One region of the Aquitalea sp. genome, then DNA from elsewhere that is predicted to be linked to it. Evidence: predicted binding sites of a transcription regulator. Region 1 holds the regulator's gene; each other region holds the start of a gene.

Region 1 (7,869 bases):
TATTTCGAGGCACCAGACCTGCAAAGCTACAAGAACGGCACACTGGCCTATCACGCCATCGGTGAGAGCGGTCGGTACAACAGCAAGACAAAGCAGGTGCTGTTCGACAAGAAAGTCACACTGATCCAGCCTGCCACCGGTACCCAACAGGAAACCCGTGTGCTCAGCAGCAATATGCGCATCGACACCGTACGCCATATCGCCCAGTCCGCGGCATTGAGCCACTTCTACTACGGCAAGTCGACCGGCAGCGCCGTCGGCTTCATCTACGAACAGCAGGCCGGCCAGTTGCAGCTGCTGTCCAATGCAAAGGTCACTTATGAAAAATAACTGCCGCCGCTTCATCCGGCTGGCCTGGCTGGCCCTAGGCCTGTGCGCCCTCCAGACTGCCCATGCCGAAAAGACTGACCGCGACAAACCCATCGAAATCAGTGCCGACCGCGGCAATCTCGATCAGCTCAAGGGCGTCACGGTATGGCAGGGCAATGTCATCATCATTCAGGGTACACTCAAGCTGAATGCCGACCGCGCCACCGTCACCCAGGACAAGCAGGGGAACCAGACCATGCAGGCCACCGGCCGCCAAGTTGTCTTCCGCCAGAAAATGGATGGCAAGAACGAATGGATCGAAGGCCAGGCCAACCAGTTGGACTACAACACCGTCACCCACGCCGCAGTGCTGACCGGCAACGCCCGCGTCAAGCGTGGCAACGACTTGGTCATCGGCAATGTGATTACCTACAACACCGAAACCGAAATGTATGACGTCAGCAGCGGGGCCAGCAGCAATGGTGGCCGTGTCACTGCCATCATCCAGCCCAAGCCCAGGGACAACACCCCTGCCGCCAAAAAAACCGACGGAAGCGCGCAATGAGCGGCCCCAGCATCCTTAAAGTGGAGCGGCTGAAAAAGCGCTTCAAGAAACGCACGGTGGTCAAAGACGTCGCCTTGCAGATCCAGAGTGGAGAAGTCATCGGTTTGCTTGGCCCGAACGGTGCCGGCAAAACCACCAGCTTTTACATGATTGTCGGACTGATCGGTGCCGATGAAGGCGAAATCACGCTGGATGGCAGCAGCATCACCCATCTGCCCATCCATCAGCGCGCCCGCCTTGGCCTGGGTTATCTGCCGCAGGAAGCCTCCATTTTCCGCAAGATGACGGTAGAGGAAAACATTACCGCAGTGCTGGAAATTGCCGGTTACAAGGGCGACAAGCTGGAGAAGGAACTGAGCCTGCTGCTGGACGACCTCAACATCGCTCACCTGCGCGAAAGCAATGCGCTGGCCCTGTCCGGCGGCGAGCGACGCCGGGTGGAAATTGCCCGGGTACTGGCCACCCGCCCACGCTTCATCCTGCTGGACGAACCCTTTGCCGGTGTCGACCCGATTGCCGTGATCGACATCCAGAAAATCATCACTTTCCTGCAACAGCGTGGCATCGGCGTACTGATAACCGACCACAATGTCCGGGAAACCCTGCGCATCTGCGACCGGGCCTACATCATCAGCGATGGCTCGGTACTGGCATCCGGCGAACCGGAAGAACTGGTCAACAACGAGAAAGTGCGCCAGGTCTACCTGGGCGAGCACTTCCACCTGTAAACCATGAAACAGTCATTACAGCTCCGGGTTTCACAGCAACTCACCCTCACTCCACAACTGCAGCAGTCGATCAAGCTGCTGCAGCTGTCCACGCTTGACCTGCAAACCGAGGTAGAGCGCTTCCTTCTGGACAACCCCATGCTGGAACGCGGCGACGACCTGCCCGCGCAGGAAGGCCCCGCCACCGAGTCCGCCAGCAGCAACGAAGAATCAACCACCCCCACATCCGACAGCAGCGACAATGACAGCCACAGCGAAAGCAGCGGCGAGCTGACCGACTGGGGCAGTGGCAGCCGGCGCAACGACGGTGACGATGAGTTCGACCCCATGCTGAATGTCCCCTGCCCGGTCAGCCTGCGCCAACATCTGCTGGCCCAGTTGGGGGAGCTGACGCTGCCCACCAGGGATCAGGCCATCGTACAGCTGCTGATTGAAGAACTGGACGATAACGGCTTTCTCACCATCGACATGGAAGAACTGGCCAGCAATCTGCCGCTGGAACTGGAACTGGAATGCGACGAACTGATGGTTGGCCTGCGCCTGCTGCAGCAGTTCGACCCTGCAGGCATTGCCGCACGCAGCCTTGCCGAATCACTCAGCCTGCAGCTGGCTCGCCTGCCGCACCAAGAGCCTGGCCATGCCCTGGCATGCAAGATCGTGGCAGAGCACCTCAGCTTGCTCGGCAATCGGGACTACACCCGCCTCAAGCGCATACTGGGCGCGGATGACGAAGCCATCCGCCAGGCACAGCAACTGATCGCCCGACTGACTCCCCACCCCGCCGCCGGTTTCGGCGGCGAAGACGTGCACTATGTCATCCCGGATGTCACCGTACGCAAACGCCGCGGCCACTGGGTGGCCGAACTCAATAACGGGGCGGTACCGCGCTTACGCGTCAACCAGCTGTACGCCCAGATGCTGTCGGAAAACCGCAGCGCAGCAGGCGAACTGACCGGTCGCCTGCAAGAAGCCAAGTGGCTGGTCAAGAACATCCAGCAACGATTTGACACCATTCTGAAAGTGTCAGAAGCTATAGTCGAAAGGCAACAAGCGTTCTTTGAACACGGTGAAGTGGCCATGCGCCCGCTTATCCTGCGTGACATTGCAGACGAGCTGGGATTGCATGAATCCACGGTGTCACGCGTCACCACCCAGAAATACCTGCTCTGCCCTCGCGGCCTGTTCGAACTGAAATACTTTTTCGGCAGCGCACTGGAAACCGACAGCGGCGGCGAATGCTCAGCCACCGCCATCAAGGCCCATATCCGTCGCATGATCGATGGTGAGAACACAGCCAAGCCGCTTTCGGACAGCGCCATTGCCGACGAACTGGGCAAGCAAGGGATACAGGTTGCAAGACGCACCGTTGCGAAGTATCGTGAAGCTATGCAGATACCGCCGGTCAATCTGCGCAAGGCACTGTAAAGCGTGTCTTGAAGAATATCCGCTCGCCCGGCCGACCCGACCGGGCAGTCAACACAAGAAGGAGTTAGGGTATGAACCTCAAAGTAACCGGTCTCCACCTCGAAGTAACCCCGGCAATCCGTGAATTTCTGGAAAGCAAGCTGGAACGTATCACCCGCCATGTCGATCACGTGATCGACGTCACCGTCACCCTGTCGGTGGACAAGCTGGTACAGAAAGCGGAAGTCAACGTTCATCTTTCCGGCAAGGATATCCACGTAGAAGCCACCGACTCCGACATGTACGCTGCCATCGATGCGCTGATGGACAAGCTGGATCGACAGGTACTCAAGCACAAGGAAAAACAGAGCGAACACCGCGCAACTCCGCAAGTTCAGCCGGAAGCATCCCTGTAATCACCTGACCGACGATGCGGGAACCCACGGGTTCCCGTTTTTATTTGCACGGAGCCTTTTTCATTTTGATGAAGGCAACGTAGAATTGGCCAGTTTTTGTAGCCGTGTGCATACATTCCTATGAGCCTGATTGGCAAAATCCTGACACAGGACCACATTCTTCCGGACCTGGATGTCGCCAGCAAGAAACGTGTCTTCGAGCAGGTGGGCCTCCTTATCGAAAATACCCACGGCATTGCGCGCAGTGAAATTTTCGACTGCCTGTTTGCCCGGGAAAAACTGGGCTCCACCGGCCTGGGCCAGGGCGTGGCCATTCCGCATGGCCGGGCCAGAGGGCTCAAGGAAGCTGCAGGCGTGTTCATCCGCCTGAAAAACCCCATTCCTTTCGATGCCCCGGACGGCAAGCCCGTGCAAAGCCTGTTTGTACTGCTGGTTCCGGAGCAGGCAACTGATCTGCATCTGCAGGTTCTGTCAGAACTGGCCCAGCTTTTCTCCAGCAAACAATTGCGTGAGCAACTGCTGAGTGCGCCATCGCGTGCCGATCTATACCAGCTGCTTACCGGATGGAATACCAACAATGCCTAGCATTACCGTGCGCCGGTTGTATCAGGACAATCAGCAAAAGCTCAACCTGACCTGGGTTGCAGGAACCGGCGGCGCGGACAGCCCCATCGGCAATGATGAACAACGCCCGACACTGGCGCTGGTAGGCCACCTCAACTTCATCCACCCCAACCGGGTCCAGGTTCTGGGCCTGGCTGAGGTCGATTATCTGAACCGGCTGGAACAGTCTGCCGCCAAAACGGCGCTGGACCAGTTGTTCCACAAGACCATGTCGGTGGTGATGGTAGCCAATGGCCAGCAAGTACCCAAACTGCTGCGCGATTACTGCCACACCCATAATGTGCCATTGATGAGCACACCGCTGGAAAGCCCCTACCTGATGGATGTACTGCGCATCTATCTGGCTCGCGCGCTGGCGGTATCCACCGTACTGCACGGGGTTTTTCTCGACGTGCTGGAAATCGGCGTGCTGATCATGGGCGACTCGGCCATGGGCAAGAGCGAGCTGGCACTGGAGCTGATTTCCCGTGGCCATGGCATGGTGGCAGATGATGCCGTCGAACTCTATCGCATCGGCCCGGAAACTCTGGAAGGCCGCTGCCCGCCACTTCTGCGTGACTTTCTGGAAGTTCGTGGCCTTGGCATTCTGAACATCCGCACCATATTCGGTGAAACTGCAGTTCGCCCGAAAAAAGTGCTAAAACTGATTATCCACCTGGTCAAGGCCAACGATCAGGCAATGCAGGCACTGGACCGGCTGAATATCCAGTCGGAAACCCAGGACATCATCGGCGTCACCGTACGCAAGGTGGTATTGCCGGTTGCTGCGGGCCGTAACCTGGCGGTACTGGTCGAAGCTGCAGTGCGCAATTACATCTTGCAGCTGCGCGGCATCGACAGTACCCGTGAATTCATTGAACGCCACACCAACTTCCTCAGGGATCAGGAAAATGCGCCTGATATTGATTAGCGGCCTGTCCGGCTCCGGCAAGTCCATCGCCCTGCGCGCCCTGGAGGATTCCGGCTTCTACTGCGTGGACAATCTGCCGGCCACCATGCTGCATGAAGCCATGTCGCTCTATGCCGATTATGGCTACAAGCAGATTGCCATCAGTGTGGATACCCGCTCCAGCCCGTCGCTGGGTGCATTGCCGGATGAAGTGCACAAGCTGCGCCAGCAGGGCGTGGATGTGCGACTGCTGTTTCTGGAAGCCAAACCCGAAACCTTGGTCAAGCGTTTTTCCGAAACCCGCCGTCGCCATCCGCTGTCTGGTATCGGTGCCACCGTGGAAGAATGCATTCAGCTCGAACAGGAACTGCTGGCCAGCATTCAGGAAATGGGTATCCGCATTGATACCAGCGAACTGTCTGCCAACGCACTGAAAACCGCTATCAAGCAGCTGGTGGAAGCAGACAGCAGCCGGCTGACCATTATTTTCGAATCCTTCGGTTTCAAGCACGGCGTACCGCTTAATGCCGATTTTGTGTTTGATGTACGCTGCCTGCCCAATCCTTACTACGACCCGGCGCTGCGCCCCTTCACCGGACGCGACCAGCCCATCATCGACTTTTTCGGTCAGCAGCCGCTGGTCGCGGCAATGGCTGAAGACATCAGGTGCATGATCGCCAAATGGCTGCCCGAATTCAGCCGTGAAAACCGTAGCTATCTGACCGTCGCCATCGGGTGTACCGGTGGCCAGCACCGTTCGGTCTACATTGCCGAACAACTGTCGCGTGCCTTTCCGGCCGAACAGGTTCTGATTCGCCATCGTCAGTTGTTCCGCGAGTCCTGATCCGCCTGCTGGCAGGCTGCACATCTTTGGCACAACCCGTGCAAGATCCAGACGGGATAGCCAGCTGACCGCACATGGAAATACTGATGCAAACCCCACAAACCGTCACCGTTGCCCTTACTGGTGCCTCCGGCCTGCCCTATGGCCTGCGCCTGGTTGATAGCCTCATCAGCGCAGGCGTACGCGTATGGGTGCTGTACTCCCAAGCCGCACAAATTGTCGCCAAGCAGGAAATGGACTTGCATCTGCCCTCACGCCCTGCCGAAGTTGCACAATGGCTGCAACAACGTAGCGGGGCAAAAGCCGGGCAACTGGCCGTATTCGGTCGGGAAGAGTGGTTTGCCCCGGTGGCATCGGGTTCCAATCCGGCTGACGCCATGGTGGTTTGCCCTTGCTCGATGGGTACATTGGCGGCCATCGCCCATGGCATGAGCGACAACCTGATCGAACGGGCGGCCGATGTCAGCATCAAGGAAGGCCGCAAGCTTATCCTGGTGCCACGCGAAACCCCGCTGTCGGTCATCCATCTGGAAAACATGCTGAAACTGGCGCGGCTTGGCGCTGTCATCCTGCCGCCATCACCCGGTTTTTACACCCATCCAGCCAGCGTCGACGACATGGTGGACTTTGTGGTGGCACGCATTCTCGACCAGTTGCGTGTCCCGCACAGCCTGATGCCACGCTGGGGAGAGTCCGTAAAGGAGTAAAACATGCTGCAAGATGCATTATGGAGTCTGCCGGCCTTGCGCCGTCTGGAGATAGAGGCCGAATTACAGGGCCTTGACCTGATGCAGCGCGCAGCACGCGCCACAGCGGCATGGACCCGACGGCATCTGCCACCCGGTGCGCGTATTCTGGTGGCAGCCGGCCCCGGCAATAACGGCGGCGATGCCCTGTACGCTGCCCTGCTGCTGATGCAGGAGGGCTACAGCCTAGATATCCTGATGCCGCAAATGCCCGCCAGCCCGCAGGCGCAGCAAGCCTACCTGGCCTTGCGCAGTGCCGGTGGCATTCCCTTGCAGCAACTTGCAGCGGACGCCCCTGCTCCGGCATTGCTGATTGATGGGCTGTTTGGCATCGGACTTAGTCGTCCCCTGGATACCAAGTGGCTGGCCCTGATCCACCAGCTGGATCAACTTGATTGCCAGCGACTGGCGCTGGACTGCCCAAGCGGTCTGAACGCCTACACCGGTCAGGTACAGCAAGCCTGTATTCACGCCACGCATACCCTGACTTTTCTCTGCCACAAACCAGGCTTGTTTTATTCCGCTGGAGCAGACTATGCCGGGCAGGTAGAACTGGCCACCCTGGACTGCCCCCCGGCCCTCCAACCTGCCCCGGAAGGCTATTTGAACCGGCAAGGTGCACAAGCTTTGCAACGCCGTCGCGACAGCCACAAGGGCAGTCATGGCACTGTAGCCATCATCGGTGGCAGCGAAGGCATGCTGGGTGCGGCACTGCTTGCCGGCCGAGCAGCATTGGCCGCTGGTGCCGGCAAAGTCCATGTGCTGGCGCTGGATGGCCGCCTTGCGGCAGATACATCCTGCCCGGAGCTGATGTTGCATGATGCACGGCAACCGCACAGCCAACCCGACTGCGATGTGCTTGCCACCGGCCCGGGACTGGGGCAAAGCAGGCAGGCTAGACAATGGCTGGAACATGCGCTGGCATCTCCTCTGCCGCTGGTGCTGGATGCGGATGCCCTTAACATGCTGGCAAGCGATGCCCAGCTGCAGGATCAGCTGGCCATGCGTGAGGCCGACACTATCCTGACGCCACACCCTGCAGAAGCAGCACGCCTGCTGGGCAATAGTACAGCCACGGTTCAGGCAGACCGTCTTGCCGCAGTTCAGCAACTGGTCAGCCGCTTTGACTGCCTGGTAATCCTCAAAGGTGCCGGAACGCTGATTGCGGCGGCTGGTCAGCCTTATCAGCTCAATACCAGCGGCGGCCCCGCGCTCGCGGTTGCCGGTCAAGGCGATGTACTGAGCGGCCTGATTGCCGCGCTGCTGGCACAAGGCATGCCGGCCATGGCCGCATGCTGCCTTGCCGTACGGGTACATGGCATGGCCGGAGATGAATACCAGCAG
Region 2 (7,869 bases), on a different contig from region 1:
GCGGCAAAAATCACAATGCACGACAGCAACATCGCCCACATCAGGCGGCGCGAGTCGGTTGCGCGCATGCGCCAGTGCCACAAGCCGCCCAACAGTGTCAGCGCCAGCAGATACAGCATGGTGGTGCGCGAAGCTGCATAGGCCAGCATCAGGCCAAGCCAGATCACCAGCACTGCCAGCCAGCCACGCGCCATGCGGTCCACGGCAAACAGGTATACCCCGCTCACCACCGACCACATCAGGTAATGGGCGTACTGATTGCGCTGGCCGATGTGGCCAAAGATATTGGTTGTAGGATGGCTGCTGTCATAAAACAGCCCCAGCGTATGCGCCAGCCCGGTTAGTTGTGCCAGACCAATCAGCGACTGGATCAACCCACCCGCAATGATGGCGCGCGCCAGCCATACCGCAAATTCACGGCTGCCAAATGTTTGCTGCAGGCTATAAGCCAGGCCAGCCAGCAAGGCCACCGCCAACCAGGCCAGCGCAGTGGCATAGGTCATCCCAGGGAACAGGGCATGTACCAACTGTGGCTGCACGGCCCAGAGCAAGGCCAGCAGCAGACACCACCAGCTGGCACGGGGCACACGCTCAAACAACATGCCGCTTGGCAGCAGAAACAAAGCAGAAATCAGCATCAGCCACACCACGTTCATTTCACCGAACCACTGCGGCAGCGGCACAAAGTGAATGCGGGATGCAAAGGGCAGGATGGCAATCAGGCAAAACGCCAGCAAGGCCATGCGGCGGGAGAGCGTCGGAAAGGACATGATGGAATCAGGGCCGAAAGCAAAACAGGGAGGATACCGCATGTCAGCCAGTGAAGACACCGCCAGCCTGTCAAGGACAGCGGTGTGCATCAGATCAGAAGATGGCTTTGCGGGTGACGGGAGCGGCGACGGTCATGACGGCGGCGAGACGTGCGGCATCTGTATTTTCTCCGGCGGCATCCCATGCAAACTTGGCCCGATCTACAATTTCCCGCAGCTTGTTATAGTCAGGATTGCCATCTCCTCGCAGAATGACTTGCATTCTAATGACATCATCAGGATAGGCTGAAATTGCCATAGTCATGTATTTATGTGCTAGTTCCGTATCACCATTCAGCGAATGTAGCATAGCTGCTTTGAGCAAGACCTCTGAATAAGGCCGATACTGTACCAATCGGTCAAAAAATGAAATTTTGATATCAAGTTCCTCTCGACTAGGTTGCAGGTAATTACCCAACACATAGCTGGCATCACTTCCCCATAACGGGTCCTTCTGAAGCTCAGCCAAAGCCATCACAGTCTTCTTATTTTCTGCAACAGAAACAACTGGAAAATTATATCGAACGACAAACCAAAACCTCCCCAAGCCATTCAGGAAATATAATATACACAATACACCAATCGCCACTTTTAATACGGCTGAGTATTGAATACGAAAATGGCCCTTTAATGCTGCGGCAGGAGACATGGCACACACGAACACCAGCATGCCGCAAAATGGCATATACCACAGCGGGTACTCAAGCATGCTATGCCCAAGCAAAACCATGGCGATCACAAGCAGAAATAGGTTTTCTGCCGATTGATTTCCTCGTTTCAGATAGGGAGTGAGAGAAAAATATAATCCCGCGAGCACAACTCCACACCCCACCAGACCAGTCTCTGCCAACAACTGGAATATCAGATTGTGGCAATTGGTAAACAAAACGCTCTCCGGAACCTTGGGCAGGCCTGCAAATGCTTCATACCATACAGAACCATATGCATAGCCGCCAAGCCCGACACCAAACCAGGGATGTTCCTTGAATATCATCCACGCCTTGGTCCACTCCACTCTACGGCGTGCTCCAAAACCAGCTTCCATGAAACGATCAAAGCCGCTGTTTGCTTCGACAGGGATACCTGAAAAACGTAGCAGCCCTACCAGCTGGTGACTAAAGAGTTGCAGTAAAATAATTAACACAACACTTATCAAAACTGCTTGGCTCATGCGTTTTACAACAGCATCACTCTTGGCACGGCCATACCAATATGCCGCCAGCACAAACATTCCTGCCGCGTAAACAATGACAGTCCGTGAGCCAGACCATGTCATGGTCAACACTATTAATACCAATACACTACCAAAGGCAACTTTTCTTAAGCTACCTATCGCATACAGATAGCAGGCACTAATTACACCCCATGCCATAAAATTTGCAAACTGATTGCGCTGCCCAAAATTACCGAAGATCTGCCTATCTTGCGGCATAGCATAAACAATAAAACCATGAAAATATCGGGCGAGGCCAAAAAACTGGGCATACGCAATCAGCGCCTGCACTAGGGAAGTGAGTAATACTACTGCTGCCAGCCATCTAAAATTACTCAATATTTTACTACGAATTCCCGACACATTGAGCGCCAGAAGAAACATAATAAAAATTACACAGATTTGAACAAAACCATCAAAAATACCGCCAGAAACCAGTTGCACGGGTATCAGCATTATTAATGCCGCTGCTGCGGGACCCAATATCCACTCAGTGCGAACTGTAAGCAAAAACAGCAACCCAACCAGACATATAAATGACCCATCGGTCACCCAATCACCCAAGGGCGCATAGCGATAGAAATTGAAAAATGGGACCGTAAACAACAGCCCGCACATTACCAATATTATTATTTCGATATTTTTTTTCATATAGATAATAAATAAAAAGGGAAGCATTGCTTCCCTTTTTATTATGGTCATTTACCAATTAACGGCAGTTAGATGGAACCCAGTTATTCTGCATCGTTGTGTTACCAATACCGCACACCCAAGCAACACCACCACTACCAGCAGTGCCGGTAAGTACCAGCTGGGCACCTGATGCTACTTTCTGATTGTATTCAATAGTAATAGTTGCTTTGCTTGAGCCAGAGCTACCAGCTGTAACCTTATTAACAGCATTACCCTTAATATCGGTATTCAGCGGCAAGCCATACTTGTTACTGTTAGCAGTGTTATCAACATCTGTCGTACCAGATTGGAAAGTGCCGTTGCTGGCATAGAACTCAGTCAGTGCGGTCTTCGCGGCAGCGGCCAATGCCAAACCTTCAGAAACCTGTGCACGCTTGGTGTAATCCTGATAAGCCGGAATTGCAATAGCTGCCAGAATACCAATGATGGCAACCACAATCATCAGCTCAATCAAGGTGAAGCCCTGTTGAATTTGCTTGTTCATCTTAAAATCCTCATAAAAAGGCGATTTCTCGCAAATAAAATTATGGTCTACAACTGGTAGGCAAGTATGCCATCTGCGTTGTACTACTTGTACAATTCCAAACGATAGAGCCACTACCCAAACTTGCCTGAAGAATAACCGAAAAATTCGGCGCAACGGTCAAGCTATTAAAGTTTATTACTACAGCACTTGCACTACCCGAAGCCACTACCTGGATTGAGTCCATGTATTTTGTTGCATAGCTAGTTGAAGAACTAATACCAGCGGATGCATTGGTTGATGGCCACTCTCCAGTTGCCGAATAAGATTCGGCAACTGATGATTTTATTGAATCTGCAGCAGTCAAACCCTCAGCTACTTTTGCCCTAATTGCATACTGCTGATAAAAGGGTAATGCAACTGCAGCCAGAATGCCGATGATGGCTACCACTATCATCAGTTCAATCAAGGTAAAACCGTTATTGCGTCGCATGCCCCTCTCCGTGGTATGCATGGGCTACATAATGCAGAAAGCGTGCCAAGTAGCGGCAGCCTTTGTTTTCATGGCTGTGCTCCATCCCTCACCCTGCATAGCACGTCATCATGTGACGTTTTTTGTCAGTTCGAAGCGGCATGAGCGCCTGTGTTAGCATCCTGCCATTCATGCTTACAGGAGATCCCATGAGCAATCAGGACTGGCTGACACGCAGCCTGGCCAGCGTTTGGCACCCGTGCACCCAGATGAAACGCCACGAAACCCTGCCCATCATTCCGGTCGCCCGTGCCGAAGGGGTATGGCTGGAGGATTTTGAGGGTAACCGTTATCTGGATGCGGTCAGCTCCTGGTGGGTCAACCTGTTCGGCCATGGGCATCCACGCATCAAGCAGGCCATCCGGCAGCAACTGGATGCAGTCGAGCATGTGATGCTGGCCGGGTTTACCCACAAGCCGGTGATCGAGCTGTCAGAGCGGCTGTCGGCGCTGACTGGCCTCGGCCATGTGTTTTACGCATCTGATGGCGCGAGTGCCACCGAAATCGCCCTGAAGATGAGCTTTCATTACTGGAAGAACATCGGTCAGCCGGAAAAGTGCCGCTTCATCAGCCTGGACAATAGCTACCACGGCGAAACCGCCGGTGCGCTGGCGGTGACCGATGTCCCGCTGTTCTCCGCCACTTATGCGCCCTTGCTCAAGCCGGGTGTGCGGGTGCCGTCACCGGACACCCGTCTGGCCCGGCCGGGGCAAGGTGCGGAAGACGTAGCCAGAGCAGCCATTCGCTCGCTGGAAAACGTGCTGGCCAAGAAGGCCGGGGAGATGGCCGCCATCATTGTGGAGCCACTAGTACAGGGCGCTGCCGGCATGGCGATGTACCACCCGCTTTATCTGACTGAGCTGCGCCGGCTGTGCGACCAGTACCAGGTACACCTGATTGCCGATGAAATTGCCGTGGGCTTTGGCCGCACCGGGACACTGTTTGCCTGCGAGCAGGCTGGCATCAAACCGGACTTTCTCTGTCTGTCCAAAGGCATTACCGGGGGCTTCCTGCCACTGTCCTGTGTGCTGACCACCGATACCATCTACCAGGCTTTTTATCACGATGATGTCACCCGTGGCTTTCTGCACTCACACAGCTATACCGGCAACGCCCTGGCCTGCAGCGCAGCGCTGGCGGTACTGGATATCTTTGCCGATGAAGACATCATTGTGCGCAACCGTGAACTGGCAGCCAACTTCAACGCCATACTGGCCCCGCTAGCAGCACGTGACGACGTGCGACACTTCCGCCATGTGGGCATGATCTGGGCCTTTGATGTCGACAGCCCACGCGCGGACTTTGCACAGGCATTTTTCTCGGCCATGCTGAAGCAAGGCTGCCTGGTAAGGCCCATTGGCAAAACGGTGTATTTCATGCCGCCCTATGTCATGCAACCCGAGGAGATGGAGCAACTGTTCCAGGCCACTTGTACTGTGCTGGATGCGCTACATCAAGAAAGCAATGTGTTGACCGGGCCGGCAACCGCCCTGCCGTGAGTATTACCTTGCCTTGGCGGGCTTGATTCAAATAGCATGGCGTATGCATGATGCGGGAAAGCGTGGCTCAGCACGGCTTTCCTGCTCCCCACCGCCTGTTTTACCCGCCTTGCAATAGGATGCACGATGCAGCTTGCCTTGCCCGCTCTGGATATGGATCCGAGATTGGTAGATACCAACCCTGACAGCGTCGCCAGCTGGGTAGAACGCTTGCCGTATACCGACCTGCACGAATGCGGTCGGCAGATGCTGGATGCCCTGCGCGGCCTCAGCCGCACGCCCATGGAAGTCGGCAACCGCCACAAGCTGTTGCTGCAATACCTGAAGGGGCTGGACCGCTACTACCCGGCACTGGAAAGCGACATCATCCAGACCGACCTGACCTCGGCACCGCGCACCCGCCAGTTGGCCATGCTGGGCGCTGCCCTGTTCGAGGCGGTCTTCGTCGCCTTCAAGCTGACCTTGACCGAGCGGCTGGCCAAGCGCGGCCTGCTTGAGCGGGAACAGCAACGTATTGAACTACTGCTGTACACCATGATGGCCGCCCGCCAGTTGCTGAGCATCTGCTGCCAGAGCTACAGTCCTCCGCCGGCCCATTTCTGGTACGACTGTCACCAGCTGTACAGCTTTGCGCTGGCACGCGGCTGGCAGGACCGGCATCTGGAAAACGACGACTCTCCTGCGGCCATTTACCGACAGATTCTGCTGCTGGGGCTGACCTCAACCAACCGGCTGTCCATGCCGGAATTACTGGTAGCCAAGCAGTTGATCATGGATCTGGCCCACCAGGCCGGTCTGATACCAGTAGAAGCCATCCATGGCCAGGCGCACGGTTATCTGGTGGATGCCAGCCGTGACGAACCGCCACGCTTCATGCGCATCCAGGCAGACACCCTGGACGCCGGCTGTTACCTGCTTGATCTCACGCCAGCCATTACCGTGCTGTCCCATAGCATCGAGCAACTCACCAAGGTGCAGAACACCAGCACCAATCCCAGCCAGACCCAGGATGAGCTGAGCCTGTTGCAGTCGCTGGCCGCCGAATGGCAGCAGCCACGCCGTCGGCGTCACCAGCGGCTTCCCATTCAGGAAGTGATCGAACTGATTTCCACCGTTCCGTCCATCTGGTATCGCAGCAACGGCATGAGCTGGATCCAGAACGGCAACGAGCAATCCGCACCACCACCGACTACCCGTGCCCCGCCGCCCCCCAGCCTGTTCGTGGTGGTGAACCAGAGCGCCACCGGCTACCTGCTGCGCGGCCAGCCGCGTGGGCAGACATTGCGCGCCGGCGAGGCCATTCTGCTGACCCAGCCGGGCAAGCCGGACTCGGCACAGCTGTGCATGGTCTGCTGGGTATCGCTGTTGCCCGATGGCGTGGATGTGGAATGCGGGGTGGAAATCGTTGGCAGCCAGCCTCAGGCGGTGATGGTCATCCCCACCATCACCCACCCGGCCGACGCCCCCCAATTTGCCTTGCATCTGCCAGCCATTCCCCTGCTGCGTCGTCCTGCCCTTCTGCTGATGCAGGGACGACTGTTCAGCCGCCTGCGTGAATTCCGCCTGTGGAACGACAAGGGTGAAGAACTGATCCGTACCTCACGACTGGACAAACAGTCACCGCATTTCCAGCTGATGGAATATCGCGACAGCGACCATTTCTGAGCCCGGTCACTGCGCCACGGCCGGGCAGTTTGCGGTACACTGACAGGCTTGATATTCATTGCCTGCAGGGGATTTTGTATGCGTTCGGTGATTCATGCCGCCAGCCGTATCGTGGTGAAAGTGGGCTCCAGCCTGGTAACCAATGATGGCAAGGGACTGGATCTGGCCGCACTGGCGCGCTGGGCTGCCGAAATTGCCGAACTGAAGCGGCGCGGCAAACAGGTGGTGCTGGTTTCCAGCGGCGCCATTGCCGAAGGCTGTCAGCGTCTGGGCTGGTCGGTACGCCCCAAGGGGGTACATGAGCTGCAGGCCGCCGCCGCCGTCGGCCAGATGGGTTTGTGCCAGGCTTATGAAACCGCCTTCCGTGCCTTTGGCCTGAAAACCGCCCAGATCCTGCTGACCCATGAAGATCTGGCGGACCGCACCCGCTATCTGAACGCCCGTAGCACCCTCACCACCCTGCTCAACCTCAATGTCGTTCCCATCATCAACGAGAACGACACCGTGGTGACTGACGAAATCCGCTTTGGCGACAACGACACACTGGGCGCACTGGTCACCAACCTGATTGAAGCCGATGCGCTGATCATCCTCACCGATCAGCAAGGCCTGTATACCGCAGACCCGCGCAAACACCCGGACGCCGTCTTTGTGCACGAGGCACAGGCGGGCGATGCCACGCTGGAAGACATGGCCGGCGGTGTCGGTTCCAGCGTGGGCACCGGTGGCATGATCACCAAGATTCTGGCCGCCAAACGCTCCGCCCGCAGCGGTGCCGCCACCGTCATCGCCTGCGGGCGCGAACATGATGTGCTGTCACGGCTGGCCGATGGCGAAGGCATCGGCACCCAGCTGCTGGCACCGACCAACCGCATGGCGGCGCGCAAGCAGTGGCTGGCCGACCATCTGAAGTTGACTGGTCGCATCGTACTGGATCATGGTGCGGCACAGGCAGTACGCGAACGCGGCACCAGCCTGCTGCCGGTGGGTGTTAC
Region 3 (7,869 bases), on a different contig from region 1:
GCGCAGCAAAAGTTTGACGATTACTGGCAGTACGCCAGCGCGGAAGCGGGCCTCGCCCACTTTGCCAGCAGCATCGGAGTGGATTTCAGCCGTTACGGCCTGGATGACCCGATTGAATACGGTGGCAGCAATGCCATCCAGTCGGCAGCCAAAACCGCCGCCGCCAACCAGCTGACCCGACGCAAGCTGCTGGAGCGCTTCCGGCTGGGCAGTCGTTACCCGACGCTGGTGGGGGATGCCGCCAGTGTGGCGGACGAGCTGGAAAGTTGGGTCAACGAGGTGGGGGTGGATGGCTTCAACCTGTCCCGCACCGTGACGCCGGAAAGCTACGAAGACTTTATCGACCTGGTGATTCCGGAACTGCAAAACCGCGGCAGTTACAAGACGGCCTATGCCGAAGGCAGCCTGCGCCACAAGCTGTTTGCCGAGGGCGACCGCTTGCCCGCCCGCCATGCCGCAGCGGGCTACCGGCCACGCTGACGCGACAAGAAACCAAAACAACATCACACACTCAAGGGAAAATCATGAAGCATCATCAGAAGAAACTGGGCGCGCTGGCGCTGCTCGGCCTGCTGCTGGCGCAAGGCGCACTGGCGGCGGCATTGAAGATAGGTGTTACACCGGGGGCCTATGCCGACTCGGTGCAGGTGGCGGCGCAGGAGGCGAAAAAGCAGGGGCTGGAGGTGGATGTGGTGGAGTTTTCCGACTGGACCACGCCCAATGTGGCCCTGGCCAGCAAGGATCTGGACGCCAATTACTTCCAGCATCAGGCGTTTCTCGAAAATGTCATCAAGACCCAGGGCTATCATTTCAAGCCGGTAGGCTTGGGCATCCTGGCCAATATCGGCCTGTACTCCAGCCGCATCAGACAGTTTTCCGAACTGAAAACCGGTGCCAAGGTGGCTATTGCCAGCGACCCCATCAATCAGGGCCGTGGCTTGCTGTTGCTGCAAAAGGCCGGGCTGGTGAAGCTGCGCGACGGCGTGGGCGCACGCGGCAAGCTGAGTGATATTGTCAGCAATCCGCGCAAGCTGGAGTTTGTGGAAGTGGAAGGCCCGCAGCTGGTGCGGGTGGTGAATGATGTGGATCTGGCACAGGGTTATCCGCATTTCATCGTGGCCGCCCATGCGTTTGACCCCGGCAGCGCGCTGATCTTCTCCGGCAAGGATGACGAGCAATATGCACTGCGCTTTGTCGCCCGCGAAGACAATGCCCGTGACCCGCGGCTGTTGAAGTTTGTGCAGATCTACCAGAACTCCCCGGCGGTGAAGGCGCAGATTCGCAAGTCCTATGCCAATAACGACAAGCTCTACAGCCTGGCCTGGCAAAAGTAGGTGCTCATTCGGAACCAGGCAAAAAGGCATTGCTGCGGCAATGCCTTTTTTACGTTGCCAACCCTGGCTTGGCCTGGATGTGTCTGACGCAATGCCTGCCATTTGCCGGTGATATTTACAGACATAGTCAATTTGCAGACAGGAAATGGCTGAGATAAACCCTGCTCGCCCGGCTTTAGCATCAGGTTTTTCCAATCAGGCGGGAGCAGGGCGATGCAGGACAAAACATTGCAGGGACAAACCGTGGTGGTGGTGGGCGGCAGCTCCGGGCTGGGGCTGGCTGCCGCACAGGCTGCTGTGCAAGCCGGAGCACAGGTGGTGATAGGCGGGCGTCAGCCGGAGCGCTTGCAGCAGGCGCTGGCACTGCTGGGAAAATCTGCCATCGGCTGGCCGGTGGATGTGCTGGACGCGGCGTCGATTGAACAGTTCTTTGCCCGCCTGCCGCAGCTGGACCACCTGTTGGTGACAGCTGCCGTGCTGAGCCCGGGACGGTTGGCGGAGTCCGCTATGGCCGATTTGCAGCGTAATCTGGACAGCCGCTTCTGGGGAAGCGTGCATTGCTTGCGTGCTGCCTTGCCGCGCATGGCAGAGCTGGGGTCCATCACCCTGACTTCCGGCATGGTGGTGCAGCGTCCGCAGCCGGGCAAGGCGATGGCGGCGGTGGCTGCCGCCGCGGTGGAAACCCTGGCGCACAGTCTGGTGCGCGAACTGGCCCCGCGCCGCATCAATGTCATCAGCCCGGGCCCCATGGAAACCCCCTTGCTTGCCGCCGCGCTGGGGGACGATGCAGCGCGGTTGCAGGCACTGGCGGCCGGCTTGCCGCTGGGGCGGCTGGGGCAGGCAGCCGAATTTGCCGAAGCGGCACTGTTCCTGATGCACAACCGCAGCATGAACGGTGAAGTGCTGCACCTGCATGGCGGTGCGGCCTGGGCTTGAGTTTTGCCCGGCCTTGGCGTGGCGAACAAGAAGGTGTCGTCCCGGTAACCGGAACGGAGCGTGCCGATGCAGACACAAGCAGGACGGCAAGGACAGGCAAGGCCGCAGCAGGTTTTTGCCTAGCGCAGCGCGCTGATTTCCCCCAGGCGGATCAGCCGCGCGCGGATGATGTTGCGGCTGATGCCCAGCAAGCGGGCGGCCTGCACCTGGTTGCGGTGGCAATAGTTATAGGCGGCGCGGATGATGGTGCTTTCGATGTCTTCGTACAGATTGCTGCCATTGGTTTCAAACAGGGCCTGCAAGGCCTGCTGCAACTGCTGGTGCCCTTCGTCTGCGTCGTGGCTGTTGTGGGCCGGGTTTGACGGTGTGCTGTGGCGCTCGTTGCGGCGACTTAGCTGGAGCGAGGACAGCTGCAAGTCTTCGCCGCGCACTACATTCTGTTTGCAGATCAGCAAGGCATGGTGGATGACGTTTTCCAGTTCGCGGATATTGCCCGGCCAGGGGTGTTGCAGCAGTTTGCGCTCTGCATCGGCATGCAGCGCGACATCGCCATAGCCCAGGCGCTGGCGGTATTCGTCCACAAAATGCCGGGCCAGCGGCAGGATGTCGCCGGGGCGGTCGCGCAGGGCGGGCAGGGCCAGATGGGCCACCCGCAGGCGGTAGAACAGGTCCTCGCGGAAATGGCCGGCGGCCACGGCTTCTTCCAGTCGCACATTGGTGGCGGCAATCACCCGCACATTGATGGGAATGGGCTTGCGCGAGCCCAGCCGCACCACCTCGCGTTCCTGCAGGATGCGCAGCAGCTTCACCTGGATGTTCAGCGGCAAGTCACCGATTTCATCCAGAAACACCGTGCCGCCATTGGCTGCTTCAAACCAGCCGGGCTTGGCGGCAAACGCGCCGGTGAATGCGCCTTTTTCATGGCCGAACAGTTCGCTTTCCACCAGTGATTCGGAAAACGCGCCGCAATTGACGGCCACAAAGGGTTGGTCGGCCCGTTGGCTCAGCGCGTGCACATGACGGGCAATCAGCTCCTTGCCGGTGCCGGTTTCGCCGATGATCAGCACATTGGCGTCGCTGGGGGCAATCAGCTGTATCCGGGAAAGCAGGGCGGTGGACAGCGGGTCCTCGAACACTTGTGCCGTGGCGCGGATGGAAGTGGTAAGGCTTTGCCGGTTAGGCAGGGTGATCAGGGGCATGGCCGGGCCTTGTGCTGGCTCGGCCCTGCGGGCCGATGCGGGTTTCAGGAATAAAACGTCGGTGTCGGATAGTTGCGAATCAAAGCCCATTCCCCTAACTCCTTTAATTTGTAATCAACCGGATCGTGCAAGGTGTGGGTGCGCAGATTGCGCCAGTGCCGGTCCAGACGCAGTCCGGCATGGGTGGCGCGCGCGCCGGTGACCTCGAACATTTGACAGGCCAGGTTCAGGCCCATCCGGGTGGCGGCCACCTTGGCCGCGGCAATGTGCATGGCCACTTCGCCACGCTCGTCCTGTGTCAGTGCCTCACCCCGTGCCAGCGCCGCCACCATGCTGTTGCCGGCACGGTCGGTGAGGGCGCGCACGCTCTCCAGCCCCACCCAGAACTCGCCGTAATGGCCAAGGATGTATGGGTCTTCGTGGGTGTGGTCCACCTGTGCCGCACGCCAGGGGCGCGCCTCGTGCAAGGTGTAGTGCCGGGCCTCCTCGAACGCGCCTTCGGCAATGCCCAGGTAGATATTGGTGAGAATCAGCTGCGCCAGCAGAGGCCGCAGGCAGGAGCGTGGCGTGGTGAGCGGGCCGGGATTGTCCAGCACTTCATTGTTTTCAATGCGTACTTTCTCGAAATTCACGCTGCCGCTGTCGGTCTGGCGCTGGCCGATATTGTTCCAGTCCTGCTGCACGCTGATGCCACTGCGGCCGGTGGGAATGGCCGCCACCACCAATTGCCCGCTGTGCTGCTGACGGGCGGAAACCACCAGCATTTGCGAATCCAGCGCGCCGGAGCAAAAGCTCTTTTGCCCGGAAAACTCATGCCAGCCGTCAAAGCGGCGGCTGACCGTGCGCTCGTCCAGCGGGTTGAGGGCATTGCCCCAGAACCAGTTTTGCCGGGTGGTGATTTCATGCCAGGGCTGCCATTGTTCCGGCTGGCCGAACAGCTCCACCGTGGCCAGCATCAGGTGGTGAAAGGCAAACACATGCGCCACCGAACTGTCGGCCTTGGCAAATTCGCGCACCACCAGCAGGGTTTGCTGCCAGTTGGCACCCAGGCCACCCAGCTCGCTGGCAATGGACAGGCCCAGCAGCCCGCTGGCGCGAATGGCGTCGCGTTCTGCTTTGGGCGTGCCGCCGGCATGGTCGCGCTCTGCTGCGGTAGCCGCAAACTGGGCAGCCAGTTGCTGCGCCAGCAGCAGGGCCGAGGCGGGTGTGCTGGCGGTGGGCGAGGGTGCCAGCAGGTGGTGAGGCAGGTTCAAGCGGTCATCCTTTTATCAGGTTGTGCTATGCGGCACATTGGCGACAGTTTTAACCGCGCCAATCAGCTGCTGTAAACCAAGGATTTATCAGGAATATATGCAGAATTCGAATTAGCGGCAGATGGCAGCCGATATCCGTTTTTGAATATTGCTGCTGGTGCAGCACGGTGTTTATTGGCTGCTGGGCTGGCAGCAGCGCTGATGAATGAATTGCTGCTGCAGCAGCAATTACTGGCCGGATTCAGCCTGAATGAGGCTGAATTGCCTGGCATGCAATCTGCTAATGCCTGTCTGGCAAAACCGCACCCGGTTTAATTTCAGCCGCAGGTAATTTCATGCTTATTCATTTATTCAGCAGCAAAAATGTTTCATCAGGCGGCCAGTCGTATCGCCAGAGCAGGAGGCAGCATGGCTGATTCATCCATTGCGCCCGACAGCCCGCTGGCCATTGCCCGCGAACTGGCCAGCCGTTTTGCCCGCACAGCCATTGCGCGTGACCAGCAAGGCGGCACCCCCAAGGCCGAACGCGATGCGCTGCGCGACAGCGGGCTGCTTGGCCTGATCATTCCGCGCGAATTCGGCGGCCTGGGCGAGAGCTGGAGCACCACCTTGCACATCGTGCGCGAACTGGCGCGGGTGGATAGCTCGGTGGCCCATGTGTTTGCCTTCCAGCACTTGTTGCTGGCCACCGCCCAGCTGTTCGGCCGGCCCGATCAGTGGCAGCCCTGGTTCGAGCTGACCGTGCGCGAGCGCTGGTTCTGGGGTAATGCCCTCAATCCACTGGATACCCGTACCCAGGCCACGCCGGAAGGTGACGGCTATCGCTTTACCGGTGACAAGAGTTTCTGCTCCGGCGCCACCGACTCGGACATGCTGCTGGCCTCGGCGCTGCGCGCCGGGCAGGGCGGTTTGCTGATTGCCGTGATTCCCACCCGCCGGGCCGGCGTCCACATTCATCAGGACTGGGACAATATCGGCCAGCGCCAGACCGATAGCGGCTCTGCCCGTTTCGACCAGGTGTGGGTGGGTACGGACGAGCTGCTGCTGCAACCCGGCCCGCTATCCACACCACGCGCCTGCCTGCGTCCGCTGATTGCCCAGCTGATCCTCACCAATATCTATCTGGGCATTGCCGAAGGCGCAGTGGCCGAAGCCCGGCGCTATACGCTGGAGCAGCGCCGCCTGTGGCCCGCCTCGCTGGCGGAATCGGCCAGTAAGGACCCTTACACCCTGCTGCATTACGGTGAATTCCAGGCTGCACTGGAAGGTGCGCGTTTGCTGGCCGACCACGCCGGCCACCAGCTGGATGCCGCCTGGCAGCAGGGCGATGCGCTGGATGAGGCAGGCCGTGGTCAGCTGGCCTTGCAGATTGCCGCCGCCAAGGTGCATGCCAGCCGCAGCGGGCTGGACCTGACCAGCCGCATTTTCGACGTGACCGGCGCTCGCGCCACCAGCGCCGCCCTGCGGTTGGACCGCTTCTGGCGCAATTTGCGCGTGCACAGCCTGCACGACCCGCTGGATTACAAGCTGCAAGAGCTGGGTGACTGGGCAGTGAATGGCCAGTACCCGACCCCCTCGTTTTATTCCTGAGACCCAAATGACCCAGAACCTGCAAGCAGTTGAAGACGATTTTGACAGTGTGGAACAAGCCATTGCCGCCATTGCCGCCGGTGGCTTTGCCGTGGTGGTGGACGATACCGACCGTGAAAACGAAGGTGACCTGATCATGGCCGCCGAGAAAATCACCGCCGCGCAGATGGCTTTCCTGGTGCGCTACAGCAGCGGCGTGGTGTGCGTGGCACTGACCGGCGAGCGGCTGGACCAGCTGCAACTGCCGCTGATGGTGAGCAGCAATAATGAATCGCAGCGCACGGCCTTCACCGTGACCGTGGACTACCTGCACGGCACCAGTACCGGCATCAGCGCGGCCGACCGCGCCGCCACGCTGCGGGCGCTGGCGGACAGCCGCATTCCGGCTGGCGACTTTGCTCGGCCGGGGCATATCTTCCCCTTGCGCTATGCGCCGGGCGGGGTGCTGGCACGCCCGGGGCACACCGAGACGGCGCTTGACCTGTCGCGGCTGGCCGGGCTGGCCCCGGCCGGGGTGCTGTGCGAAATCGTCAATGACGATGGCAGCATGGCGCGCCGCCCGGAGCTGCTGCGCTTTGCCCGTCAGCATGGCCTGCCCATCATCACCATTGCCGATCTGATTGCCTATCGCGAACGTACCGAAATGGCGGCGCTGGAGGCTAGTTCGCCATTGGGTGTGGCGGCCTGAGCTGGCCCGCCGTACTGCCTCCTGCACCCGCCACGGCGGGTGTCAGGCTGCTGGTGCAGAAAGCGAGAGGGGTTTGTCAATAATCTGCACCGCGTGACAGTCATGCAAAAGGCCCGCAAGCGCGGGCCTTGTCATTATCCAATTCGTAAAACCATCAGGCCTTGCCGCGGCCAATCTGCCAGACATAAGGCGGTTCGGTGCCGTTGATGGCCCAGTCACCGGCAATACGCGCCTTGTAGATCAGCGGATTGTGCGAAGCCACGGTGCGGGCATTGCGCCAGTGGCGGTCCAGCAGCAGTTCGGCGCGGGCCGACGATGCGCCCAGTGCATTGAACAGCTGGGTGGATGCACGCAATACCAGTTCGGATACCACGATCTGCGCCTTGCCCGATTCCAGCTCGGCGTCGATATTAGCCTGGCGTTCGCGCGCGGCATCGTTGCCAAAGCGGGCTTCATAAGCGCGCTGGGCCGGGTGGGCGGCGCGGATGGCGGTGGCTTCGGCGGCATAGGCCAGGGCGGAGATTTCACCCACCACCTGCTGGATCTGCGCATCCTGACTCACGCTACTGGCATTGCCGGTGCTGAACACGCGCTTTCTGTCGCGCACGTGCTGCGCCACATCGCGTTCCACCGCCTTGCCGATGCCGGCCAGCACCGCCAGCAATACCAGCTGATAGAAGGCGGTCTGGTATTTGAAGCGGCTGGCAAAGTCGATCAGGTTTTCCGCTTCCACCGTCACGTTGGCAAACACGGTGCTGCCGCTGCCGGTGGTGCGCTGGCCAAAGCCGTCCCAGTCGTCGCTTTGCGTCACACCGGGGTCACTGGTGCGGATGGCGGCAATCACGTCCTGGTTGGTGCCATCCACCTGG
Region 4 (7,869 bases), on a different contig from region 1:
ATGTGGTGGCGCGTACCATTGGCGATGAGGGCCTGCGCAGCGAGTTGTATGCCGCGGTGCGTAGCGAGGATGCGCCGCTTGCCTTCATGCGGGATTTTCTGGCCACGGTACGGGAGCGCAGCTTCGCCACGCTCCCCGGCTTGACCGTATTGGCCGGCTAAGCAGTCAGGGCCTAGACATGGTCGGCATGTTCGTCATGCCCCTCCATGCCCAGTTCCTGAATCTTGCGGGTGAGGGTGTTGCGGCCCCAGCCCAGCAAGTGGGCTGCTTCCACCTTGCGACCACCGGTGTGCGCCAGCCCGGTGCGGATGCAGCTTTCTTCAAAGCGTCGGGTCAGGTCGTCGATGATGCCGACTTCACCAGCGCGCAGTCGGCGTGCCACTTCTTCGGCCAGCCCCAGCGTCCAGTCCACCACGTGCACGGCGCTGCTGATCACCGGGCTGCCATCGCTCTCGGTGCTTGGTGCCGCGGCTTCCGGTTCGCGCAGTTCGGCGGGCAAGTCGCCCACTTCCACCTGCTGGCCCGGTGCCATCACGGTAATCCACTGACACAGGTTTTCCAGTTCGCGCACATTACCGGTAAAGCTGTGGAACTTGATCACTTCCATGGCCGCTTCGGTCAGGCGTTTGGGCTCAACACCCAGGCTGCTGGCGCTCTTGGCCAGGAAATGGCGGGTCAGCAGCGGGATGTCCTCGCGCCGTTCGCGCAAGGGTGGCAGACGCAGGCGGATCACGTTCAGGCGGTGGAACAGGTCCTCCCGGAACAGGCCGCGTTTGACCCGGTCTTCCAGGTTCTGGTGGGTGGCGGCAATCACCCGCACATTGGCTTTGATCGGCACATGGCCGCCCACGCGGTAAAAGTGTCCGTCCGACAGCACGCGCAGCAGGCGGGTTTGCAACTCGGTGGGCATGTCGCCGATTTCATCCAGAAACAGCGTGCCGCCTTCTGCCTCTTCAAAACGACCCCGACGGGTGGCCAGGGCGCCGGTAAACGCGCCTTTTTCATGGCCGAACAGTTCGGACTCCAGCAAATCCTTGGGGATGGCCGCGGTATTCAAGGCAATGAAAGGCTTGCTGGAACGCACCGAATGGCGATGCAACGCCTCGGCCACCCGCTCCTTGCCGGTGCCGGATTCGCCGGTAATCAGCACGGTGACGTGCGATTGCGACAAGCGGCCAATGGCGCGGAACACGTCCTGCATGGCAGGGGCCTGGCCTAGCAGCACCGGCATGGCTTCCACGCCGCCGGTGGCTTCGATCTGGCTATTGCTTTCCGCCAGTGCGCGCTCAATCAGCTGCACCGCCTGGTCGACATCAAAGGGCTTGGGCAGGTATTCGAAGGCACCACCTTGAAAGGCGGCAACGGCGGAGTCCAGGTCGGAATGCGCGGTCATGATGATGACCGGCAATTGCGGATGATCCGCCTTTACCTTGGAAAGGAATTTCAGGCCGTCCGTCCCCGGCATGCGAATGTCGGAAATGATGACGCGCGGCGTGTTGTCGTACAGGGCGTTGAGTGCGTCATCGGCACTGGAAAAGCTGTCAAAGCCAATGCCGCTGCGGCCGAGCGCCTTTTCCAGTACCCAGCGGATGGCCTTGTCGTCATCGATGATCCACACCGGGTTATTCATAGCAGCCCTCGTTTCTGTTATTGGGTTCAATCCGTGTTGCTGAAGGGCAGCATCACGGTAAAGCAAGTCTGGCCGGGGCGGGATTCGAATTCGATGCTGCCGCCATGCTGGTGTACATAGGCCTGGGCCAGTGTCAGCCCCAAACCAGTGCCTTCGGCGCGTCCGGTGACCAGGGGATAGAAAATGTGATCCCTGATTTCTTCCGGAATGCCGGGGCCGTTGTCGACAATCTGCAATTTTAATGCCAGCAGGTGACGCTTCCGTGCCAGCGTGACTTGCCGGGCGACACGGGTGCGCAAAATCACCTCCCCCGTGGCCTTCATGGCCTGGATGGCATTCTTGACGATATTGAGCACCACCTGGATCAGCTGCTCCTTGTCGGCCACCATATGCGGCAGGCTGGTGTCGTAATCGCGGCGGATGGTGAGGCCCTGCGGATACTCGGCCAACGCAATACTGCGTACCCGCTCCAGTACTTCGTGGATATTGATTTCGCTGCGCACATGACGGCGATGTGGAGCCAGCAGTCGGTCTACCAGTGACTGCAGGCGCAGTGCTTCTTCCTGGATGACCTCGGTGTATTCCTTCAGCTCGGGGCGGTCGGACAGCTCATGTTCCAGCAACTGGGCGGCCCCACGGATTCCCCCCAGCGGATTCTTGATTTCATGCGCCAGGTTACGAATCAGCTCGCGATTGGCCTGCTGTTGCAGCAAAAGCCGCTCTTCATTGGCAATTTTCAGTTGCTGGTCCAGTGGCCGCAGCTCTACCAGCGCCAGTCGGCCTTCGGCATCAATGGGGGTGACAGACAGGGCAATGTGCAGCGGCTGCTCGCCATGCGGAGTGCGTAGTTCGAGATCGTGCTCGATATAACTGGAGTTATGTTGTAAGGCGGTGGTCAGTGCCTGGCGCAAGGCGGGGCTGTCTTGCAGCAACTCGAACAGCGAGTGGCGCAGCAACTCACGCCGGCCAATGGCCAGCAAGTTTTCACAGGCGGGGTTGGCAAACTCGAGTCTGCCGTCGGCGTGGGCAATCAGCACCGGGGTGTCGAGTAATTCCAGGCCGGCAAAGCTGGGAGAGTTCATGGTGCTCCGAATCGGATGGGGCTGTGCCTGAAGCTATTAGCAATAAGCACGCCAAGCCAGAGCACAGCGAATGCACGAAATCGGCCTTAATTATGCACCATTATTGTGCGGAAGATGCAGATTGCCCCAATTCGCGGCGTAGTGCATCCACATTCTTCTGCCGATCGGTTACCGCGTCCTTCAGCTTCTGTACCCGGTCCAGGTATTTCTGGTAGTTCCGGGTTTCATCGCCGTTGCGGGTGGCTGCGCCGTCGGTATAGGCTTTTTGTGCATCAGCCAGCGCCTTTTGCTCGTTGGCCAGTTCGCCTTCCAGAATCTTGCGCCGGCCTTCATCCCGCTTGGTCTGGGTACCGTTGTCCACACTGGGATAGCCGTCCGGTGTCGAGGCAGGCTTGCCGCTGCCCGACGTGTGTGGCTTGCTGTTGCCATAGGTTGATAGCGGTGCCAGGTGCATGGGCTTTGCTCCCTTGATCGGCACATTGGTGAAGGTGACATTGCCATTGGCGTCGATGTATTTGTATACCTCGGCATGGGCAAGGCCACAGGTCAGCAGCAGGCAGAAAGCAAGGGTTTTCATGGTGTCGGGCATCTGCGGTGAAAACGGGTGGACGTGACACTATGATAAGCAAAAGGTTGGCTCGCGTCACATCTGCATGACAACAATGCCACTGCAGTCATGCCGCATATCATCCTGATTGTGTCATCATGCGGTCCGGCTTCACGTCGTGCCAATGGCATGCCATGTGACTGGATTTGATGTCCGGTATTCATGCAGAAGGTGAATGAGGAAATGTTTGCAGTCATCCGTTCAGGCCATCACCTTGTAATTTTACAGAAAGCTTGCTCATGCTGATCCAGTTGCTTTATTCCAGCAAAGCCACCACGGCCCTGTCGCCTGCTGAATTGACGGTAATCCTGGACAAGTCTGTGGCCAATAATCAGGCCAGGCAGATCACTGGCCTGTTGCTATACCGCGATGGTTGTTTCTTGCAGCTGCTGGAAGGTGAAGCTGACGTGGTGGAAGCGGCTTTCAGGAGAATCAGCCTTGATCCGCGCCATCATCAGGTGGAGTCCCTGTTTCGCAGTGAATGCAAGCAACGCGAGTTTGCCCAGTGGTATATGGGTTTCCATATACCGCAGCCAGAGGCGCTGGCGCGCTTTCCCCAGTTTGCCCCGGTGTTCGACCCGGGATTTGATGTCAGCCAGCTGGTCGTTGCGCCACAAGATGGTTTGGCCATGCTCAAGGTTTTTGCCGGGCTACCGGGCTGAGCGCTCCCAAGTGGCAGCTGGCAGCCATGAAAAAACCCGCACAGCGCTGCTTGTGCGGGTTTTCTGTATCTGGCAAGGCGTCAAGAGACACCCAAACCTGATTACAGCGAGTAGTACATTGCAAATTCTACCGGGTGGGTAGTCATGCGGGTCAGGTTTACTTCCTGCATCTTCAATTCGATGTAGGCGTCAATCCATTCGTTGGAGAACACACCGCCACGGGTCAGGAAGTCGCGGTCTGCGTCCAGGGCCGCCAGGGCTTCGTCCAGGCTGGCGCACACGGTCGGGATCAGCTTGTCTTCTTCCGGCGGCAGGTCGTACAGGTTCTTGTCAGCGGCATCGCCCGGGTGAATCTTGTTCTGGATACCATCCAGACCGGCCATCAGCAGTGCGGAGAAGCACAGGTACGGGTTAGCCAGCGGATCCGGGAAACGGGCTTCGATACGACGGCCCTTCGGATTGGCAACGTGCGGGATACGGATGGAAGCGGAACGGTTCTTGGCGGAGTAGGCCAGTTTTACCGGGGCTTCGTAATGCGGAACCAGACGCTTGTAAGAGTTGGTACCCGGGTTGGTGATGGCGTTCAGAGCCTTGGCGTGCTTGATGATACCGCCGATGTAGTACAGGGCGGTGTCGGACAGGCCAGCATAGCCGTCGCCAGCAAACAGGTTCTTGCCGTCTTTCCAGATGGACTGGTGAACGTGCATGCCGGAACCGTTGTCACCAACGATGGGCTTGGGCATGAAGGTAGCGGTCTTGCCGTAGCTGTGCGCCACGTTTTGAACCACGTACTTCAGGATCTGGGTCCAGTCGGCACGCTGGGTCAGGGTGCTGAACTTGGTGCCGATTTCCATCTGGCCGGCAGTGGCCACTTCGTGGTGGTGAACTTCAACCGGTACGCCCAGTTCTTCCAGCAGCAGAACCATGGCAGAACGCAGGTCTTGTGCGGAGTCAACCGGCGGAACCGGGAAGTAGCCACCCTTCACGCCCGGACGGTGACCGGTGTTGCCACCTTCGAATTCTTCAGCGGAGGCCCATGCAGCTTCTTCGGACTTGATCTTCACGAAGCAACCGGACATGTCGGTGCCCCAGGTGATGCTGTCGAATACGAAGAATTCCGGTTCCGGACCGAAGTAGGCGGTATCGCCCAGGCCAGAGGCTTTCAGGTAGGCTTCAGCACGCTTGGCGATGGAGCGCGGGTCACGGTCGTAGCCCTTGCCATCGGCCGGGTCGATCACGTCACATGACATGAATACGGTGGGTTCATCGAAGAAAGGGTCGATCTTGGCGGTGGCCGGGTCAGCCATCAGCAGCATGTCAGAAGCCTGGATACCCTTCCAGCCCGCGATCGAAGAGCCATCGAACGCGTGGCCGTGCTCGAACCATTCATCAGCATCTTCCAGCAGAACGTGTGCCGGGATGGTAACGTGTTGTTCTTTACCACGGGTGTCAGTAAAGCGCAGGTCTACGAACTTGACGTCGTTTTCTTGAATCAGCTTGACTACGTCTGCAACCGCCATGAATGTTCTCCTAAAGGCAACGTGCATCGAAAGCAATATTGCTTGATAAAGATGGTACGCTTCGCTTGAAGCATGAAGCGTGCCAGGCTAAGAACGCTAATTTAATCATTGTGTCACAGGGTATCCGGTCCGGCTAGTCATTCGGATTGCACCAAAATGGGATGCTGCATTGTGCGCACGCACCAATTCAGTGCGATTGGCAATCCGCAGATGTATCCGGGTGCCAAGTCAGCCCGCGTGCATAGGGTGGCATGGCTACATTACAAGGAAAGGAAGCTTCGATATGGAACAGTCCGCAGTCATTTTGCAAACCGCTGCCGAACGTGCAGCAAGCCAGCAACTGGGCTATCAGGGGGCATTGACGCCGCCGGAGGCTTATTATCTGACCCAGCATCTGGAGGGGGCGGTGCTGGTGGATGTCCGCAGTGCTGCAGAGTGGCAATTCGTGGGTGTGGTACCCGGTGCCTTGCGTATCGAGCTGCGCACTTTCCCCGGTATGCAGCCTAATCCGCAGTTCACTGCCCAATTGCAGGGCGCAGTAGACAAGCAGGCAATGCTGCTGCTGATGTGCCGAAGCGGGGTGCGTTCGCATGAGGCGGCGGTAATGGCCGCTGCTGCTGGCTACAGCCGGGTTTACAACGTGCTGGAGGGTTTTGAAGGCGATAAGGACGGGCTGGAGCATCGCGGCAATCTGACCGGCTGGAAAGCCCACGGCCTGCCCTGGGTACAGGGCTGAACAGGGTCTAAATTGTTGGGACAGGGGTATTGACCGGTTGATGTTTATGACGTTACACGGCAAAGTGCTACCTCAGCAGATGAACCGCATGATGCGGTAGCACCACAGGAATCCAAGAAAGCTGATCATGACCAACCGTTACGCCGTCATCGGTAACCCCGTTTCCCATAGCCAGTCGCCGTTTATCCACAGTGAATTTGCCCGCGCCACCGGCGAGGCCGTGCAATATGAAAAGCTGTTTTCCGAATTGGGCAAATTCGACGAAGTGGTTGGCCAGTTCGTACAAAATGGCGGTCTGGGCCTGAATGTCACCCTGCCGTTCAAGGGTGATGCCTTCCGTATGGCGCAGGAAGTCACTGAACGCGCCCGTGCTGCCGAAGCGGTGAATACCCTGACTTTCCGCGATGGCAAGGTATATGGCGACAATACCGACGGCGTCGGTCTGGTGCGCGATATCGTGGAAAATCTCGATTTTCCGATGGAAGGCAAAAGCATCCTCATTCTGGGTGCCGGCGGTGCCGTGCGCGGTGTGCTGGAGCCAATCCTGGAACAGAAACCGGCTAAGGTCACCATTGCCAATCGCACCCTGATCAAGGCGGAATCCATCGCCCACCATTTTGCGCCCTGGGGTGCTGTGGTGGCCAGCGGCTACGAGGCGCTGGAAGGCAAAACCTTTGACATCATCATCAACGGGACTTCCACTAGCCTGCACAACGAAATTCCGCCACTGCCGGCAAACATCTTTACCGCGCGCACACTGGCTTACGACATGGTGTACAGCAAGGGCCTCACCCCTTTCCTTAAGCGTGCCCAAAGCGAAAATGCCGGCATGCTGGCTGATGGCCTGGGCATGCTGGTGGAGCAGGCTGCCGAGTCCTTCCATATCTGGCGTGGTGTAAAGCCGGACACACGCAAGGTCACCAATATGCTGCGAGAAGTGCTGGCCTGATTGATGCGTCTTTTATTCAAGATCATGGCGGTCCTGGTGGCCGCCATTGTGTTGTACAACCTGTGGATTTTCGGTCACATCGTCTACTGGCGTAGCCACAACCCCTCTGCCAGTGCCTTCATGAACGAACAGCTAGCCAAATTACAGGAAGACGACCCCGAGGCCGAGTTGCGGCAGAAATGGGTGCCGTACGCCCAGATTTCTCCCAATCTCAAGCGCGCACTGATTGCTGCAGAAGACGCCAAGTTTGCCGACCACGAAGGTTTTGACTGGGATGGCATCGAGGCAGCATTCGAAAAGAACCTGAAGCAGGGCCATATTGTGGCCGGCGGTTCCACCATCAGCCAGCAATTGGCCAAGAACCTGTTTCTGTCCAGCAAGAAGACGCCCTGGCGCAAACTGGAAGAGGCGGCCATTACCGTCATGCTTGAGAAGGTATTGGACAAGCGCCGCATATTCGAGATTTACCTTAACGTTATTGAATGGGGCAATGGCGTATTTGGTGCGGAAGCGGCTGCTCGCTATTATTTCCGTACCGGTGCCGCCCGCCTGTCATCAGGTCAGGCTGCCAAACTGGCCGCCATGGTGCCCAATCCGCGTTACTACGATGAGCATCGCAACGCTCCCGGTCTGATGAAGAAAACCCGCATCATCCAGCGGCGCATGGCTTTCGCTGATCTCCC

Evidence for each region. Region 1 encodes sigma-54, which starts transcription at its own class of promoters, with help from an activator protein. Its sites were predicted from a motif close to CTGGCACGCTTCATGCTT; they were not measured.
Region 2: a site for sigma-54 is predicted at 3,703-3,720, ahead of QVF59_RS03695 (pilin). Genes of this name have one in related genera too.
Region 3: a site for sigma-54 is predicted at 4,988-5,005, ahead of QVF59_RS11560 (acyl-CoA dehydrogenase family protein). Genes of this name have one in related genera too.
Region 4: a site for sigma-54 is predicted at 2,750-2,767, ahead of glnL (nitrogen regulation protein NR(II)). Genes of this name have one in related genera too.

Annotation. Positions count from the first base shown of each region.
Region 1 is NZ_JASLFG010000055.1:26,185-34,053, reverse strand. Features, by position in the region: gene lptC (LPS export ABC transporter periplasmic protein LptC) at 1-330, shown strand, start outside; gene lptA (lipopolysaccharide transport periplasmic protein LptA) at 320-874, shown strand; gene lptB (LPS export ABC transporter ATP-binding protein) at 871-1,602, shown strand; gene QVF59_RS18205 (RNA polymerase factor sigma-54) at 1,606-3,027, shown strand; gene hpf (ribosome hibernation-promoting factor, HPF/YfiA family) at 3,099-3,422, shown strand; gene ptsN (PTS IIA-like nitrogen regulatory protein PtsN) at 3,543-4,007, shown strand; gene hprK (HPr(Ser) kinase/phosphatase) at 4,000-4,956, shown strand; gene rapZ (RNase adapter RapZ) at 4,937-5,779, shown strand; gene QVF59_RS18180 (flavin prenyltransferase UbiX) at 5,866-6,486, shown strand; gene QVF59_RS18175 (NAD(P)H-hydrate dehydratase) at 6,490-7,869, shown strand, end outside.
Region 2 is NZ_JASLFG010000010.1:9,413-17,281, forward strand. Features, by position in the region: gene QVF59_RS03680 (PglL family O-oligosaccharyltransferase) at 1-770, opposite strand, end outside; gene QVF59_RS03685 (PglL family O-oligosaccharyltransferase) at 865-2,700, opposite strand; gene QVF59_RS03690 (pilin) at 2,732-3,199, opposite strand; gene QVF59_RS03695 (pilin) at 3,240-3,671, opposite strand; gene QVF59_RS03700 (adenosylmethionine--8-amino-7-oxononanoate transaminase) at 3,860-5,209, shown strand; gene QVF59_RS03705 (cyclic-di-GMP receptor FimW-related protein) at 5,375-6,874, shown strand; gene proB (glutamate 5-kinase) at 6,953-7,869, shown strand, end outside.
Region 3 is NZ_JASLFG010000034.1:135,052-142,920, forward strand. Features, by position in the region: gene QVF59_RS11535 (LLM class flavin-dependent oxidoreductase) at 1-480, shown strand, start outside; gene QVF59_RS11540 (MetQ/NlpA family ABC transporter substrate-binding protein) at 525-1,334, shown strand; gene QVF59_RS11545 (SDR family oxidoreductase) at 1,548-2,270, shown strand; gene QVF59_RS11550 (sigma-54 interaction domain-containing protein) at 2,390-3,559, opposite strand; gene QVF59_RS11555 (acyl-CoA dehydrogenase family protein) at 3,514-4,722, opposite strand; gene QVF59_RS11560 (acyl-CoA dehydrogenase family protein) at 5,131-6,312, shown strand; gene ribB (3,4-dihydroxy-2-butanone-4-phosphate synthase) at 6,320-7,000, shown strand; gene QVF59_RS11570 (acyl-CoA dehydrogenase family protein) at 7,155-7,869, opposite strand, start outside.
Region 4 is NZ_JASLFG010000049.1:69,381-77,249, reverse strand. Features, by position in the region: gene QVF59_RS16830 (LysR family transcriptional regulator) at 1-161, shown strand, start outside; gene ntrC (nitrogen regulation protein NR(I)) at 173-1,630, opposite strand; gene glnL (nitrogen regulation protein NR(II)) at 1,657-2,712, opposite strand; gene QVF59_RS16815 (DUF4124 domain-containing protein) at 2,813-3,289, opposite strand; gene QVF59_RS16810 (BLUF domain-containing protein) at 3,559-3,981, shown strand; gene glnA (type I glutamate--ammonia ligase) at 4,083-5,501, opposite strand; gene QVF59_RS16800 (rhodanese-like domain-containing protein) at 5,785-6,237, shown strand; gene aroE (shikimate dehydrogenase) at 6,365-7,186, shown strand; gene mtgA (monofunctional biosynthetic peptidoglycan transglycosylase) at 7,190-7,869, shown strand, end outside.